DNA from 2 places in the Romboutsia sp. D33t1_170424_H2 genome. Region 2 is predicted to be linked to the other one. Evidence: predicted binding sites of a transcription regulator. Region 2 holds the regulator's gene; the other holds the start of a gene.
The links. Region 2 encodes HrcA, which represses chaperone genes, less so after heat shock. Its sites were predicted from a motif close to TTAGCACTCNNNNNNNNNGAGTGCTAA; they were not measured.
Positions count from the first base shown of each region.

Region 1: clpB (ATP-dependent chaperone ClpB) is a predicted target of HrcA. The motif match lies at 2,152-2,178, and genes of this name have one in related genera.

Region 1 is NZ_JADOZQ010000008.1:23,280-28,960, forward strand. It holds gene I4U66_RS10050 (hypothetical protein) at 102-689, shown strand; gene I4U66_RS10055 (Bax inhibitor-1/YccA family protein) at 779-1,444, shown strand; gene I4U66_RS10060 (hypothetical protein) at 1,597-2,025, shown strand; gene clpB (ATP-dependent chaperone ClpB) at 2,255-4,852, shown strand; gene I4U66_RS10070 (helix-turn-helix domain-containing protein) at 5,041-5,681, shown strand, end outside.
Region 2 is NZ_JADOZQ010000001.1:99,914-105,594, reverse strand. It holds gene dnaJ (molecular chaperone DnaJ) at 1-766, opposite strand, end outside; gene dnaK (molecular chaperone DnaK) at 915-2,753, opposite strand; gene grpE (nucleotide exchange factor GrpE) at 2,910-3,467, opposite strand; gene hrcA (heat-inducible transcriptional repressor HrcA) at 3,486-4,502, opposite strand; gene hemW (radical SAM family heme chaperone HemW) at 4,602-5,681, opposite strand, start outside.

The sequences.
Region 1 (5,681 bases), on a different contig from region 2:
TATAAATGTATAATTTATTTTGATTAAATTAAATAAGGTTGTAAATAGTTAGATTTTAGTGGTAAAATATAAATACTAAAATATTAAGAGGAGTTATATAAATGAAGTGCAATAAAAAAATAATATCATTAATTATAATATCATTAATGTCATTAGGTATTGTGGCTTGCGATAAAAATGATATACAAAAAGATCAAGAAAAGGCAGTATCTAATGTTGAAGAAAAATCAGACGAATCAATAAAAGAGATAGATAATATGCTATCTGAAATAAAAAACAAATATAAAGACTCTGTAGAAGAAATTGAAGATAAGGTTTCTATAGATAAGTCAAATAATACTAATCTAGATCAAAAGAAGATATCTAATTATACTAACAAAATATTGAGTTTAGATGATATGAAATTAAGAGACATAGAAAATAAACTTACATCAATTGATGAACTTGCTAACATAGGAGATGACAAATTAAAAACTTTGATAGGTAAATACAAAAATAATTTATCTGAAAATTTAGATGATTTTATAAAAGATATTAATTTAAGTAATTATTTAGATAAAGAAAAAGAATTACAAAGTGATATTAACTCTATACAATCTAAAATAGAAAATACTAAAGAAAACCTAACAAATGTAGCGAATGATAAAGTAAATAAAATTTCTGATAGCATAAGTAATATAATCAACTAATTTGATACAAATTATTTCATATAATATAAATTTAACAATATATGGTATAATACATATATAGTTTTTTATAATATATGGAGATGATAAAAATGCATAAAGAAATTACAAACCCAATGGCTGATATTTTTAAATATCTAGCAATATCTATACTATTTATGTTTATAGGGTTTGTATTTGGGCAAGCTTTTATTCCTATAAGTGTTGTTCAAGTAGCAAATTTAATATTACCATTTTTAATAATAGGTTTACTTATAATGGCAATATTATCTAAGAAAAGTATAATACCTAGAAGTTTTTCTATGAACTATGTTTACTTATTTACATTTATAGATGGTATACTTTTATATCCACTATTATCTTTTTACTTACAAAGTTTAGGAACATCTATAGTAATTAATGCTTTACTTGGAACTTGTATATTATTTGGTATACTAGCCTTTATATCTTATAGAAAGAAAGCTGGGCATTACCTAGGTATAGGATCTATATTATTTGCAGGTCTTATATCACTTTTACTTCTATGTATAATAAATATATTTATAGGTTCACAGACATTAAATATATTATATAGTGTTCTGGGTATATTAATATTCTCAGGATATATATTATATGATATAAGTCTAATAAAATATGACATAGAATCAGGAAACATAATAAGTAAGAATGATTTATCTATACATGTATTAAATCTTTATCTAGATTTTGTAAATATCTTACTAGATTTATTAAATTTAATATATGAATTCAAAGATTAATAAATAAAAAGACTAGATTATACTAATTAGTATAATCTAGTCTTTTTATTTATCCTTAAATCCTTATATATTTGCAATAATTTAATTCTAAATAACCTTCATATAATTATTAAATATAGGAATACTATTATTATATAACTCAGGAGGAAACTATGGGAAAATATAAATTAGACTATTTCGCTAAATATTATTTCTTTGAAGAAGAAGACTTTCTAAAAGAGGAAGAGGGAGAGTATATATTAAATAGAATAAAGGAAAGCAATAGATTTGATTATAAGGGATATTCTTATAAATATACTAAATATAATAATATATCTAAGGGTTGTACTCAAAAAAATGTAGATGTGGAAATTCCTAAGGAAAGTATAGATATAATATTAAACGGAGATAGAGTACACCTTGATTTAATATACAAATTTTACACAAAGAAATTAGAGGATCATATTAGAATAACTACTAGAATAAGTGAAAAAACAAAAGAGGTTTCTTGTCTTTTATATATAGATTATATTCAGGCTAATGATTTTATAAAGGAATTAGAAAACATTAAAAAATTACAAGAATATAATATGAAAAGCTAAAGTAAAAGCACCTATTCCAATGAATTGTAATAGGTGCTTTTACTTTTATATATTTTATATTGACAAATAAGATAAAAAACTATTGACAAAGTATTTTTATAGGAGTATATTGTAGTTAATAAATTATTAGCACTCAACTCAATAGAGTGCTAATAAGAAAATTCTAAATAAAATAAATAATTAAGATTTTACTGAAAATAATATATATTATGATAGTGGAGGGATACATATGGATATAGAAAGAATGACTGTAAGGGTACAAAAAGCTTTAAATGAAGCTTATAATATAGGTGTTAAAAACCATAATCAACAAATAGATGTTATACACTTATTAAGTGCATTAGTCAATCAAGAAGATGGACTTATACCTAATATATTAGAAAAAATGGGTGTATCAGTAGATTCAGTAAAAAATAGTATAGATATGGAACTGAGCAAATTACCTCAAATTCATGGAGAAGGTATAAGTTCACAAGGTGTTACAGCTACAAGAAGAATAAATGAAATTTTAATAAAAGCAGAAGAAATATCTAAAGAATTTAAAGATTCTTATATAAGTGTAGAACATGTAATGCTTGCTATGATAGATATGGAAGGTAATACACCAGTAGGAAAAGTATTAAGACAATACAATATAAATAAAAGTAATTTCTTAGAAGTACTATCACAAGTTCGTGGAAGTCAAAGAGTAGAAACTCAAGATCCTGAAGGCACTTATGAAGCACTAACTAGATATGGAACTAATTTAGTAGATTTAGCTAAGAAAAATAAATTAGATCCAGTTATAGGTCGTGACGAAGAAATAAGAAGAGTTATAAGAATATTATCAAGAAGAACTAAAAATAATCCAGTACTTATAGGTGAACCTGGTGTTGGTAAAACTGCAATAGTTGAAGGATTAGCAGAAAGAATAGTTCGTGGAGATGTACCAGAAGGACTTAAGGATAAAGTTATTTATGCACTAGATATGGGTTCATTAATAGCAGGTGCAAAATATAGAGGGGAATTTGAAGAAAGATTAAAAGCAGTACTTAAAGAAGTTCAATCTTCAGAAGGAAAAATAATACTATTTATAGATGAGATACACACAATAGTAGGTGCTGGTAAAACTGATGGAGCAATGGATGCTGGTAACCTAATAAAACCAATGTTAGCTCGTGGAGAACTTAATTGTATAGGTGCTACTACATTTGATGAATATAGACAATATATAGAAAAAGATAAAGCACTTGAAAGACGTTTCCAACCAGTTATAGCAGAGGAACCAAGTGTATCAGATACTATATCTATACTTCGTGGGCTTAAAGAAAGATTTGAAATACATCATGGTATAAGAATACATGATAACGCAATAGTAGCTGCTGCTAAATTATCAGATAGATATATACAAGATAGATACCTTCCTGATAAAGCAATAGACTTAATAGATGAAGCTGGTGCTATGATTAGAAGTGAGATAGATTCTTTACCAACAGAACTAGACACTGTAAGAAGAAGAATATTTACGCTTGAAACTGAAAAAGAAGCACTTCTTAAGGAAAATGATGAAAAAAGTAAAAATAGATTAGAAAATCTAGGAAAAGAGTTAGCAGAGTTAAAATCTAAGAATGATGAAATGACTGCTAAATATGAAAATGAGAAAAAACAAATACTTGATATAAGAAATTTAAAAGAGGAATTAGATAAGGCTAAAGGCGATGTTGAAAGATATGAAAGAGAATATGACTTTAACAAAGCAGCAGAATTAAAATATGGTATAATACCAAAGTTAGAAGAACAAATACAAAATCATGAAGAAAAAATGGCATCAAGTTATGAAAATGCATTATTAAAAGAAGAAGTAACAGAAAATGAAATATCTCAAATAGTAGCTAAATGGACTGGCATACCTGTAACTAAATTAGTAGAAGGTGAAAGAGAAAAGCTTCTTAAGTTAGAAGATGATCTTCACAAAAGAGTTATAGGACAAGATGAAGCAGTAACAGCAGTATCTAATGCAGTAATAAGAGCTCGTGCAGGACTTAAAGATGAGAAAAAACCAATAGGTTCATTCATATTCTTAGGGCCAACAGGAGTTGGTAAAACAGAGCTTGCTAAAACTTTAGCTAACAACTTATTTGATAGTGAAGACAACATTATAAGAATAGATATGAGTGAGTACATGGAAAAACATGCAGTATCTAGACTTATAGGACCTCCTCCAGGTTATGTAGGATATGAAGAAGGAGGTCAATTAACAGAAGCTGTTAGAAGACACCCATACTCTGTAATACTATTTGATGAAATAGAAAAAGCACATGAAGATGTATTTAATATATTCCTTCAGATATTAGATGATGGTAGACTTACTGATAATAAAGGTAAAACAGTAGACTTTAAAAATACACTTATAATAATGACATCAAACATAGGTAGTCATCATCTATTAGAAGCTGGTGAAAACATAGATGAATTTACAAAAGATATGGTTATGAATGAAATGAAACATAGATTTAAGCCAGAATTCTTAAATAGAGTTGATGATATAATAATGTTTAAGCCACTTAGTTTAGAAGGAATCAAAAAAATAATAGATATATTTGTAGATGCATTAAGAAAAAGACTTAGTGAAAAAAATATAGATATAAAAATAACTGATGGTGCTAAAGAAGTTATGGCAAAAGAAGGGTACGATCCAGTATATGGTGCTAGACCACTTAAGAGATATATATCAAATACATTAGAAACAAAAATAGCTAGAAAAATAATCTCTGGAGAAGTTTATAGCGGATGTACTGTAGTTATAGATGCCGATGGAGAAAATATAGAGGTATCTACTAAAAACTAGTTAAATAAAATTGAAACCGCAAAAATAAAAGACTTAATAAGTTATAACTTATTAAGTCTTTTATTTTTATGTAAATGATAGTTTTAACCAATAGTTAAAAAATTTAATCAGAAGTTAATTATACGTCCATTGTTAACATACAAAACTTAATTTATACTATAAATATAACACATAAAAGGAGTAAATTAATGGAGAAAATAAAAATAGGGGAAAATATTAAGTTATTAAGAAGAAAGAAAAATATTACTCAAGAACAATTAGCAAGTATTATTGGAGTATCAATACCAGCAGTATCTAAGTGGGAAAAGGGTGTAAGTTTTCCGGATATAACATATCTTCCTGTACTAGCAAATTACTTTGAAGTAAGTATTGATGATTTGTTAAATTATAGAAAAGAACTTGATGAAAATGATATCGCAAAAATAATTAAAGAGTGTGAAGAATTAATATCTATAAATTCAATAGAAGAGTCTATTAAACTATGTGAAAGTTATATGAAAAATTATCCATCTAATTACAAACTTAAATTTAAACTAACTCATATTTATTCTCTTGCTATGATAAAAGAAACAGATTTAAATAAAGAAGATATAACAAATAGAATAATAGAAATTTTAGAAGATATAGTAGATAATACAAATGATATAGAGTTAAAAGAATATTCTCTTATGCAATTAAGCAGTAACTATATGATAGTAGATAAAAATGATAAGGCTGAAGAAGTTTTAAAAAAAATATACAAACCAAATTGCAATCCAGATGTAATGCTACCTCTTATATATATGCAACAGGATAAAATAAATGAAGCAAGAAAACTTATGCAACAAAA
Region 2 (5,681 bases):
CTCTTGGTCCACCTTTAGATCCAACTTCACCTTGACCTGATAATTTTATCATTTGTCCATCATCTATACCTGCTGGTATATCAACTTCTATAGTCTTAACTTTTCTATTATATCCCTTACCGTGACACTTTGGACATGGTGATTCTATAACTTCACCCTCTCCATTACAAGCACTACAAGGTCTGCTTGATGCTATGTTACCAAATGGAGTTCTTTGAACAGTTCTAACTTCTCCTGTACCATTACATGTTGGACAAGTTTTCTTAGATGTTCCTGGCTTAGCTCCGCTTCCATGGCATTCTTCGCACTCTTCACTTCTATTTATCTTTACAGATACTTTCTTTCCAAATGCAGCTTCTTCAAAGCTTATACTAACACTTTGTTTTATATCTGCTCCACGTTCTGGACCTCTTCTTCTGGCTCTACCACTGCTAAATCCACCTCCGAATATATCACCAAACATGTCACCAAATATATCTTCAAATCCACCGAATCCTTGACCACCAAATCCTCCTTGGCCACCAAATCCTCCTTGACCGTTTACACCATCATGTCCGAATTGATCGTACATTTGTCTTTTACTATCATCTGATAATACTTCGTACGCTTCATTTATTTCCTTGAATTTTTCTTCTGCTTCTTTATCACCAGGATTTCTATCTGGGTGATACTTCATAGCAAGTTTTCTATATGCTTTTTTAAGGGCTTGAGCATCGGCACTTTTATCTACACCAAGCACCTCATAATAATCTCTCTTAGCACTCATTATTTGTCACCACCTTTATTATTACAAAATAATAGCTTGTAGAATATCATACTACAAGCTATTATTATTTTTAAGCATTAGTCTATGACTATATACTTATGAAAAGATACTCTTTTCTATTATATATTAAACTATATATTTTCGTAACCTATTTTTCGTCATTTACTTCTGTGAAGTCAGCATCTACAACGTTATCGTCTTGAGCCCCTTGACCAGCTTCGCTACCTTGAGCCCCAGCTTCAGCTTGTGCTTGTTGATACATCATTTCAGAAACTTTATGGAATTTGTTCATAACTTCATCCATAGCTTTTCTTATTTCTTCACCTGTTGACTCTTCTTTATCTTTAACTGCCTTAAGTTCAGCTATTGCAGCTTCTATAGCGCTCTTATCTTCAGCACTTACTTTGTCACCTAATTCATTTAAAGTTTTTTCTGTTTGGTATATAGTTGAATCAGCTTGGTTTAATGCTTCTATTTTATCTTTCTTTTGCTTATCAGCTTCAGCATTCATTTCAGCTTCTTTAACTTTCTTTTCTATTTCTTCTTCACTTAAATTAGTTCCAGAAGTTATAGTAACTTTTTGCTCTTTTCCAGTTCCTAAGTCTTTAGCAGTAACGTGAACTATACCGTTAGCATCTATATCGAAAGTAACTTCTATTTGAGGTATTCCTCTTGGAGCTGGTGGTATATCAGTTAATTGGAATCTACCTAAAGTAGTGTTGTCATATGACATACTTCTTTCACCTTGAAGAACATGTATATCAACAGCAGTTTGGTTATCAGCAGCAGTTGAGAATACTTGTGACTTCTTAGTTGGTATTGTAGTATTTCTTTCTATTATTTTAGTCATTACGTTACCCATAGTTTCTATACCTAATGATAATGGAGTAACATCTAGAAGTAATAAATCATTAACATCTCCAGATAATACACCTGCTTGTATAGCAGCACCTGCAGCAACACATTCGTCTGGATTTAATCCTTTGTGTGGTTCTTTTCCTATGAATTTCTTAACAGCTTCTTGAACAGCTGGTATTCTTGTAGAACCACCAACTAATAATACATCATCTATATCAGAAGTTGAAAGACCTGCATCTTGTAATGCTCTTCTTGTTGGTTCCATAGTTTTTTCTACTAAATGAGCAGTTAACTCATCAAACTTAGCTCTTGATATATCCATAGTTAAGTGTTTTGGACCCTCAGCAGTAGCTGTTATGAAAGGTAAGTTTACGTTAGTTGTCATTGTTGATGATAACTCTTTTTTAGCCTTTTCAGCAGCTTCTTTTAATCTTTGAAGAGCCATATTATCATTTCTTAAGTCTACACCTTCAGCTTTTTTGAATTCTTCAGCTAAGTAGTCTATTAATACTTGGTCAAAGTCATCTCCACCTAATCTGTTGTTACCAGCAGTAGCTAAAACTTCGAAAGTTCCATCTCCTATTTCAAGAACTGAAACGTCAAATGTTCCTCCACCTAAGTCAAATACTAATATTTTTTTATCTTGGTCTAACTTATCCATACCATAAGCAAGTGCAGCAGCAGTTGGCTCATTTATTATTCTCTTAACATCAAGTCCTGCTATTCTACCTGCATCTTTTGTTGCTTGTCTTTGAGCATCTGTGAAGTATGCTGGAACTGTTATAACAGCTTCAGTTACAGGTTGCCCTAAGTAGCTTTCTGCATCTGCTTTTAATTTTTGTAAGATTATAGCTGATATTTCTTGTGGTGTATAATCTTTACCATCTATATTAACTTTGTAATCTGTTCCCATGTGAGTTTTTATTGATATTATAGTTCTATCTGCATTTGTAACAGCTTGTCTTTTTGCAGGCTCCCCTACTATTCTATCTCCGTCCTTAGTAAATGCTACTACTGATGGAGTAGTTCTCATACCTTCTGCATTAGTTATTATTTGTGGTTCTCCACCTTCTAATACCGCTACACAAGAGTTTGTTGTTCCTAAGTCAATTCCTATTATTTTTCCCATGACCAAATTCCTCCTAAATAATTTTTTATGATTTTTATTCTATATAGAATTTAGTTATTATTTATTTTATATATTTAAATATCTAAGTTCTAATTTTGCTAGAACATAAGATATATTTTAGCTAAATTCTTAAACTTTATTGCTATTTATATCAAACTAGCAAGATACTTTAACCATACTTGGTCTTAATACTTTATTTCCTAGTTTGTATCCTTTTTGAAGTACCATTACAACCTTATTTGCTTCAACTCCATCAACACTTTCTTGCATTACTGCTAAGTGTAAATTTGGATCAAAGTCTGCATTTTCAGCTTCTATTGCTTCAACTCCATACTTTGTAAGTATTCCTTGAAGTTGCTTATATACTAAGTCTATTCCTTGGTACATACTTCCTTCTTTGTCATCACAAGCTTCTAAAGCTCTTTCCATACTATCGATAACAGGTATTATATCGTTTAGTATTTTTTCATTTGCAAATAATCCTATAGTTTCTTTTTCTTCATTTGTTCTTCTTCTATAGTTTGCATATTCTGCTTGAAGTCTTTGATGCTTATCATTAAGAGCCTCTAATTCTTCTCTTAATTTATTTTCTTCTAATTTGTCATTTATATCTGTAACATTGTCTTCTACAACTTCCTCAGTCGTTTCTTCAATTTCACTTGAAGTTTCTAATTCTTCTTTTACATTTTCTTTTTCTAAATTATTTTCTTGCAATATGTTACACCCCTTAATCTATTTTTTGTTAAAAATCAAACTCATATAATTAACAATTGTATAAATCTTAGCATAGTCCATTCTTGTAGGCCCTATAAAACTTATACGCCCTACTAGATCTCTACTTATATTATAAGTTGCTGTAACTATACTACAATCTTGCGCTAACTCAAAATCATTATCACTACCAATGATTATATTAACATTATCCTTCTGTATACCTTTTGACTTAGCCATACTAGATATCATTTCCTTATGTTCTAGCATATGTAAAAATGACTTGGCCTTAAGTACATCATTAAATTCAGGATAGTTGAATATATTAGTTGCTCCACTTAGTGAAATTGATGTATCATCATTGGCATCAAAATTTAGTGCATCTATTAATTCATCTATTAACACTGCATGTTCACTTATTTCATATTTTATAAATGCTATAAGTTTTTCATCTAAATCAACTATACTTTTTCCTGATAATTTTCTAGTTAGATTGTCAGAAATTATGTTTAATTTTGATTGATCTAAATGAGTGTTAGTAGCTAAATTTACATTTTTTATATCACCTTTATCTGTAACAACTATTAATAAAATGTTGTTATCACTCATACTAACTAACTGTATGTGTTTTATAACACTTTGATTAACTAAGTTTTTAGTAACAGCTACAGTTGTATAATTAGTAATTTCTGACAATAGCTTAGAAGTCTCATGAATTAAATCTCTTATATCATTAACATTTTTATTTATACAACTCTCTATTAAAATTTTCTCTTCATCACTAAGTTCACTTTGACTCATAAGAGAATCTACATAAAGCTTGTATCCTTTCTCAGATGGAACTCTACCTGCCGAGGTATGTGGCTGGATTAAATATCCTAATTCTTCAAGGTCAGCCATTTCATTCCTTATAGTGGCAGCACTTACACCTAAGTCATGTTTTTTTGATATAGTTCGTGAGCCTACAGCCTCAGCTGTTTCTATATAATCTTTAACTATAGCTTTGAGGATCTTTAATTTTCTTTCATTTAATTCCATCACCTTCACTCCTCGCTGTTAGCACTCACTACTTTCGAGTGCTAAAAAGATTATATATATTATATATCATTTTATTTTATTCTTGTCAACACTTTCTAATTAATTTATGAATTCAACAAATACAGAATTTGATATTTCTCTCCCCTTTTGGGTAAGCTTAATACCTACTTTACTTTCTTTTATTAAGTCTTTATTTTTCAAATCCTCAATTTGCTTATTATATTTATTTTTGAATTCTATATTAAATTCTTTTTTAAAGTCCTCAAAATATATCCCTTCATTCATTCTAAGTCCCATAAATATTTTTTCTTGTATTTTATCTTCTATACTTAAATTTTCTAAATTACTTATAGGTTTTTCATTTTTTTCTATCATATGATGATACTCATCTAGATTTTCTACATTATTATATCTAATATTTCCTAGATATCCAGATGCCCCTGCACCTAACCCTATATAATGATAACACTTCCAGTATAGTATATTATGCTTACACTCAAAACCTGGCTTTGAATAGTTTGATATTTCATATTGATTGTACCCATTTTGTTTTAGGTAATTTATTGTGTGATTATACATATTTATATCTGTATCTTCATCTATAAGTTCAAATTCATTGTCTTCATACATATCATATAACTTTGTGCCCTCTTCTAATATAAGTGAATAAGCTGATATATGTGATGGGTTTAATGAAATAATTTTTTCTAAGCTTTCTTTCCATTCATCAATGTTATGATTTGGAAGTGCATACATTAAATCTACATTTATATTATCAAAACCAACATCTAAAGCTTCTTTATAATTTTTCTCAAACTCTTCATATGTATGGATTCTTCCTATTTCCTTTAGTTTATTATTTTGTACTGCCTGAAGACCTATACTTAATCTGTTTACTCCACACTTTTTCATAGTTTCTAATTTTTCTCTTGTTAATGTTCCTGGATTGCACTCCATAGTTACTTCAGCATTATCTTTTATATTGAAGTTCTTATAAATATTATTAAATATTTCTTCAATTTCATTAGATGTTAGTATGCTTGGAGTTCCTCCCCCTAAAAATATACTACATATTTCTTTTTCATAATTTTCTTTTTCTATATCTTTCTTATAAAGTTCCATTTCCTTTTTTAAATCATCTATGTATCTTTTCTTTAAGTTTACATCTAATTTGTATGA